DNA from 3 places in the Kitasatospora sp. NPDC036934 genome. Region 1 is predicted to be linked to each of the others. Evidence: riboswitches for the same ligand, from Rfam matches in the RefSeq annotation. Region 1 holds a riboswitch; each other region holds the start of a gene.
What was found. A riboswitch is a leader RNA that binds a small molecule or an ion and turns the genes downstream of it on or off. The one in region 1 is predicted to bind cobalamin.
Positions count from the first base shown of each region.

Region 1 (2,258 bases):
CGACGAACACCCGGCCGCGGTGGGTGAGTTCGTTGCGGGAGAGACCGGCGGCGGTGACGGTGTCGCCGGTGGACTCGGTGACCAGGCGGTTGTAGCCGGCGCCGTGCGGGAGGACGACCAGGCGGGCGTCCAGGCGGTGCATGGAGGCGTGGACGGCGCAGGCGACGGCGAGGTCGAAGCGGCGCCGGACGGCGTCCTCCCAGTCGAGCACGGTGTAGCCGGGCAGGCCGTGGAGGTACTCGTCCAGGGCGCGATCGGCGAACGCGGAGCCGGGGTTGACGGTGAAGTACCGCTCGATGCCGTCCGGGTTCAGCAGAGCGAGGACGTCCAGGACCCGGGTCGCGGAGGTGAGGGTGCGGGCGACCGCCAGCACGCGGGCCTTGACCGGGCGGGTGTTCCAGCGGTCGGCGGGCCAGACGTGGGGGTGGGACGGCACATCGTGATCGTACTCATCCGGCCGCGTCTCGGCGTGGTTTGTCGGAGGTCGGTCGGGTCGTCAGCCCGCCGCCGCGGTCGGCTCGTCGTGCTCGGCTGCGGCGCACTCGTCGAGGAGGGGGCGCATGGCGTCGTCCACGAGCCGGTAGCGCACCACTCGTCCGTCCTTGTCGCCGGTGACGACGCCCGCGGTGCGGAGCAGGCGTAGGGCCTGGGAGACGGCCGGGTCGCGCATGCCGGTGGCGACCGCCAGGTCGCTGACGGCGAGCGGGCCGGCCCGGTGGAGGGCGAGCAACAGGGCGAGCCGTCCGGGGTCGGAGAGCAGGGAGAACCGCTCGGCCCAGGACCGGACGTGGGCGGTGTCCCCGATGGCGGCGATGGCCTCGCAGACCCGGTGTCCGTCGATGGTGCGGTGGCCCGCGCGGTCGGCCGGTACGAGATGCATGCGGACATTCTGGCAGCTCACCACCTGTGATCCTGGACACCTGCACAGGTGCGCAGCCTTGCGGGGGTGTGGTGCTACCCCTACGGTGTTCCCCGCCGTGGTGCTCGGGAAGACCGGTGACGGACCCTCAACAGGTCCCAGTCCGGAGCGGCCCTCGCCACTGTGATCGGGGGACAGTTGTCCGGACCCACATGCCACTGGGCGCCTCGCGCGCCTGGGAAGGCGGGTCCGGAAGCCCCGTAAGCCAGGAGACCGGCCACGGCATCTCACGAAGTCATTCCACGAGGTGCTGGAGCGTGATCCCGAGATGACCCTGCCCGAAACCGCCTCTCCCGCCGAGGCGGCGCCCCCCTCCGTCCTGCCCACCTTCCGCTGGAAGCGCGAGGACACCCTCCGGACCGCCGGGCTGATGGGGGTGATCCTCGCCATGCACGTGGCCGCCTTCGGGACGCTGGTCTTCCTGGTCGCGCCCCACGGCTACCAGGTCGGCACCCAGGTGTTCGGGGTCGGCCTGGGCATCACCGCGTACACCCTGGGCATGCGGCACGCCTTCGACGCCGACCACATCGCGGTGATCGACAACACCACCCGCAAGCTGATGGCGGACGGCAAGCGGCCGGTCTCGGTGGGCTTCTGGTTCGCCCTCGGGCACTCCTCGATGGTGGTGGTGATGGCCGCCCTGGTGGCGGGCGGCGCCCAGCTGGCGAACACCCTGATGGACCACGACTCGGCCACCCACAAGTGGCTCGGGCTGGTCGGCACCACGGCCTCCGGCGCCTTCCTCTATCTGATCGGGGCGCTCAACCTGGCGGCGCTGCTGGGCATCCTCAAGGTGTTCCGCTCGATGCGGGCCGGGAAGTACGACGAGGCGGAGCTGGAGGAGCACCTCGACTCGCGCGGCTTCATGGCCCGGATCCTGAACCGGGCGACCCGTTCGATCACCCGGCCCGGGCAGATGTTCCCGGTCGGCATGGTGCTGGGCCTGGGTTTCGACACCGCGACCGAGGTCACCCTGATGGTGATGGCCGGTTCGGGCGCGGCAGCCGGACTGCCCTGGTACGCGATCGTCTGCCTGCCGCTGCTGTTCGCGGCCGGGATGAGTCTCTTCGACACCCTGGACGGGACGTTCATGAACTTCGCGTACCAGTGGGCCTTCTCCAACCCGGTGCGCAAGGTGTACTACAACCTGACCATCACCGGGCTGTCGATCGCGGTGGCCTTCATCATTGGCACCATCGAGCTGGTCGGCGTGCTGCACGAGAAGCTCGACCTGACGGACCCGGTGACCGGGTTCGTCGCGGACGTCTCGCTGGACAACGTCGGCTACGCGATCGCGGGGCTGTTCGTGGTGGTGTGGGCGATCGCCATCGGCTACTGG
Region 1 is NZ_JBVJQR010000011.1:88,606-90,863, reverse strand. It holds gene ACZ7BZ_RS18410 (hypothetical protein) at 1-436, opposite strand, end outside; gene ACZ7BZ_RS18405 (ArsR/SmtB family transcription factor) at 497-880, opposite strand; cobalamin riboswitch at 962-1,155, shown strand; gene nicT (Nickel transporter NicT) at 1,188-2,258, shown strand, end outside.

Region 2 (2,258 bases), on a different contig from region 1:
TGGACTTGCCGTTGGTGCCGCGGATCAGGCTGCCGCGCGAGCGGATGCGCGAGTACGACAGGCCGATGCCGCCGGCGTGCTTGGAGAGGCGGGCGATCTGCGCGTAGCGGTTGTAGATCGAGTCCAGGTTGTCCAGCGGCGAGTCCAGCAGGTAGCAGCTGGACATCTGCGGGTGCCGGGTGCCGGAGTTGAAGAGCGTCGGCGAGGAGGTCAGGTACTCCAGGCGGCTCATCAGGCCGTACAGCTCGGACACCTCGCGCACCGACTGCTCGGAGTCGCCGACCGCCAGGCCGCAGGCGACGCGGAGCAGGAAGTGCTGCGGGGTCTCGATGACCTTGCGGGTGATCGGGTGGCGCAGCAAGTAGCGGGACTGCACGGTGCGCAGGCCGAAGTACTCGAAGCGGTCGTCGCCCTTGGTGTCGATGAGCGCGTCGAGGGTGTCGGCGTGCTTGGCGACGAAGGCGGCGGTGGTGTCGCCGATCAGGCCCTCGGCGTGGCCGACGGCGATCGAGGCGGAGAAGGAGACCGAGCCCTGGCCGTTCGCCTCGTCGACGATCTCCAGGGCGAGCAGACGGGCCGCCAGCTTCGAGTACTGGGGGTCCTCGGCGATCATCGACGCGGCGGCGTCCACGGCCAGCCCGCGCAGCTCGGCGAAGTCCGAGCCGGCGTGGCGGCCGCGCAGCGCGGCGGCGGCGACATGGCCGGGGTCGACCTCGGTGAGGTCGGCGCTGCGGTCGGTGAGCAGCCGCAGGAGCGCGCCGCCGGGGTCGGAGACCGTCGGGTCGACAAATGCGGTACCGGTGCCCTGGGCGGGCAGGGTGACTGAGGCAGCGGTGGTCAAGGCGCTCTCTCCTGGCGGCGATCGGCGGCGTGATCGGGGTCACCCGGGCCGATGTGGGCAGGGGAGCACGGCGCGAACGCAAAAAGCGTCGCGCGAGGTGTCTCCCCGGCCCGCCCGCGAGGCCCGGAGGGGTCGTTCTGGTGCCGGCGCGGCCTCTGCGGGAGGGCCGTGGCGCACACTGTTCGGCAGGTACTCGGACTCGCGGTACGGCTGCTGGAGCCGCCCGCACACCGCTGCGGGGCAGTCCCGGAATCGCACCGGGTTCCCCTGCATCGACAGCAGAAGCGAGCATACATGTAGTGGTGTCTCCTCGATGCGACACCACATGTAGTGCGGCGTGGCGTGTTGGCGCGATGACCTGCGGTGCCCGGGCGGGTGATGGTTCGTGGTCTTCCGAGGGCTGGAGTGGCGCCCGGGAGGCGATGCGGCGGCCCACCGGGCGCCCCGGATCCGCGCGTCGGACGCCCCCGGTCCGGGCGCCGCGCGTCCTGGTTTCGCCACGGAACGGTCACCGGGCCTCGGGGCGCCCGGGGGGATGCCCTACGATCTGGGCGCATGAGCGACGGAACTGGCGTACCTGGGCACGGACCGCAGGGGACGCCTCCCGCCGGGCCGGGGGGCGCACAGAATCAGCAGCCGGCGGTACCGGGTCCGGTACCGCCACCGAGCGGCGGCTTCGGCCCGCCGCCGGCCTCCTACGGGCCGGTGGCACCGCCCGGGCAGCCGTTCTCGCAGCCCGTCCCGCCGGTGCCCCAGCCGGTTGCCCAGCCGGTCCAGCCGCCGGCCCCGCAGCCGCAGTGGCAGCAGCAGCCTCCCCAGCAGCCGGCTCCGCCGCAGCCCGTCCCGCCGCAGCGCGTCGAGCCGGACTGGGAGGCGTTGGCGAACCGCAACGAGGCCGACGGCAAGCGCAAGCGCCGGGTGAAGGTCATCGGCATCGTGGCCGCCGTCGTCCTGGTGGGCGGCGCGGTCGCGGGCGGCGTGCTGCTCCTCGGCAAGAAGGACGACCCGAAGAAGCCCGGCGGCGGTGCGGTCTCCACCGCCTCGACCAAGCCGACCCCCGGTCCGTCGAGCGCGAGCGGGACCCCGGGCGGCCAGCCGGACGACCCGTCGAAGCCGATCTGGGAGGCTGCCACCGACCCGGCGCCGCAGGACGCGGGGGCGCTGTTCTCCGCCCTGCAGGTGACGGTCAACGGCGCGACCTGGAACCGGACCGTGGTCTCGCTGGACCAGCCCTGCTGGGACGGCAACTCCACCACCGGCGGGCTGGGCAAGATCCTCGGCGACCAGGGCTGCCAGAAGGTGCTCCGGGCGACGTACGTCTCCGGCGACAGCGCGGTGACCGTCGGCGTGGCGGTCTTCGACCACAAGATCCAGGCCGAGACCGCGATGAAGAACTTCGCCGGTCAGCTCAAGGGCC
Region 2 is NZ_JBVJQR010000010.1:40,331-42,588, forward strand. It holds gene ACZ7BZ_RS17010 (ribonucleoside-diphosphate reductase subunit alpha) at 1-817, opposite strand, end outside; cobalamin riboswitch at 1,009-1,149, opposite strand; gene ACZ7BZ_RS17015 (hypothetical protein) at 1,589-2,258, shown strand, end outside.
Region 2: linked by a shared signal. The riboswitch ahead of ACZ7BZ_RS17010 (ribonucleoside-diphosphate reductase subunit alpha) and the one ahead of nicT (Nickel transporter NicT) in region 1 are both predicted to bind cobalamin.

Region 3 (2,258 bases), on a different contig from region 1:
AGGCCCGCTCGATGTCGTCCACCGTCACCGGCCGCAACTCCGCCCCCAGCACCGGCCGGTGCTCCACGCGCGGCTGTGGCTCCGCATTCGCCCCCGGGCGCTCGTGACCCGAAGCCGATGCGCCCTTCGGCTCGTGCGGGTACCGAAGACTCCCGCCCAGCCGCACGCCGACCGCCCCCGCGAAGGCCGACTCGGCCTGGCCGGCGTTGGGGCTCGGGTGCGCGGAGCCGTCCCGGCGCCAGACCCGCCAGGCGGTACGGGGTTCGGGCGCGGCGGCCACCGTCAGCAGCGCCGTCAGCCGGGCGCCCGGCCAGCCCGCCAGGTCGTCCAGCCGGGCCGAGGCCCAGCCGAACCGGGCGTAGCGGGGCGAACGGTGGCCGACCATGGCGTCCAGGGTGTTCACCGCGCGGAAGGCCAGCAGGCCCGGGGTGCCGGCCAGGGCGCCCCAGGTCAGCGCGTTCACCACGGCGTCGGCGGTGTTCTCGGCCACCGACTCGACCACCGCCCGGGCGAGCTGCTGCTCGTCCAGCGCGCTCGGATCCCGCCCGCACAGGTGCGGCAGCCGCTCCCGGGCCGCCGTCAGGTCGCCCGCGGCGAGCGAGTGTCCGATGGTGCGCGCCTCCCGGGTCAGCGAGGTGCCGCCGAGCACCGTCCAGGTCGCCGCGGCCGCCAGCGCGGCCCGGCCCAGCGGACGCCGTCCGACCGTACGGTCCAGGGCGAGCGCCCCGGCCGCGACCGTGCCCACGCACAGCGCGGTGTACCCGGCCCCGGCGGCCCGGTGGTCGCGCCACAGGCGCCGCTCCAGTCGGGTCGCGGCGCTGCCGAACAGGGCGACGGGGTGGCCGCGGCGCGGGTCGGCGAAACGGGCGTCGGCGGCGTAGCCCGCGACCGCGCCCAGCGCGAAGGCGGCGGCGCGGGTCAGCGGGCGCACGGCAGCGGGCGGCTGGGCTCTGTCCGAGGGTCCGTCTTCGGTGGGGCAGCCTGCATCGCGTGGGTGTCCTCACTCAGGGTCCGCGCCCTGGATCGACGTACCGGTGGCGAGAGTCTCCTGGCTTCCGGGTCGGACGCACCCACGGGCCTTCCAGCGGCTCCTGACGACCCGCCGTGGCGATTCCGAGGGTGCTCCCCGGTGACAGTGGCGGGACCGCGCCGGACTCGCACCGGCTTCCTCTCCATGCCTCCGTTTGGCCCCAGGATCCCATCACGCGCCCGAACCGGGAGTCAACCGAGGTCGCGGAGGGGTTGGTCACACGACGTGCACGCACCCGCCCTGTGCGATCGCCCAGCGCGGAGCAGCGCCGACCGGCCCCGCTTCGTGCGTTCGGCGGCTGGGGACGCGCCGCCGGCCGCACCTACGTTCGGTGCCATGCGCCGCAGAAAGCCACCCGCCGCCGCCCTCGCCCCGGTGCCGTTCTCGCCGGGAGCCGCCCGCGCCCACCGGGCCGGCCTCGGGCTGACCCCCGAGCAGGTCGCCGAGGGCATGGCCGCGCACGGCGTACGGCTGCTCCCCGGTCACGTGCTCGCCTGGGAGAACGGCGAGCTGCGGCCCGGCGAAGCCGAGTTCATCGCCCTGGCCCGCGCCCTCTGGTGCCCGGCCGACCAATTGATGGGCGGCCGCCCGGTGACCCTGCGCGACCACCGCCTGTCCCGGGAACTCCCCCAGGAGACCGTCGCCGAACGGATCGGAATGCCACTCCCCACCTACCGGCAGGCCGAACTGACCGGCCACTGGGACGGCGACCCGGACCAGACCCACGCCCTCGCCCAGGTACTCGGCCTGCGCCTGACCGAACTGGTCGAGGCCACCGGCCGCCGCGAAGCCCTCGATCGGCTGCTCCGCCAGTGCGTGACCGGCCGCTGGCAGCCCCACCTGCGCCCGCTCGCCCGACTGGTCCCCGTCCCGGAAGCCGACCTCGCCGCCGTCCTCCCCCTCCTCCAACAGGAACACCACATCCCCACCCACTGGGGCTCCACCACCCAGCCCCGCACCCCCACCCCACCCCTCACCCCCCGCTTCTGGCGCCTCCTCAGCACCCACCACCCCACCATCCCCATCTGACCGGCCCACACCTCTACCCCCACCCGCAGCGGGCGCGCAGGGCAAAGCCCGCGCACCCACCCACCACCTCCCCCCACCTCCCCCCCCTCGCCACCTCACCCCTCCCCCCTCCCCCCACCCGCCCCAGGCGAGAGGGACGCGCTGCGGGAGGGGGCGGTGGAGGGGGTGGGTGCGGAGAGGGGCGTGACGGGTGATTTTC
Region 3 is NZ_JBVJQR010000005.1:65,641-67,898, reverse strand. It holds gene ACZ7BZ_RS09445 (cobalamin biosynthesis protein) at 1-931, opposite strand, end outside; cobalamin riboswitch at 1,043-1,170, opposite strand; gene ACZ7BZ_RS09440 (helix-turn-helix domain-containing protein) at 1,367-2,059, shown strand.
Region 3: linked by a shared signal. The riboswitch ahead of ACZ7BZ_RS09445 (cobalamin biosynthesis protein) and the one ahead of nicT (Nickel transporter NicT) in region 1 are both predicted to bind cobalamin.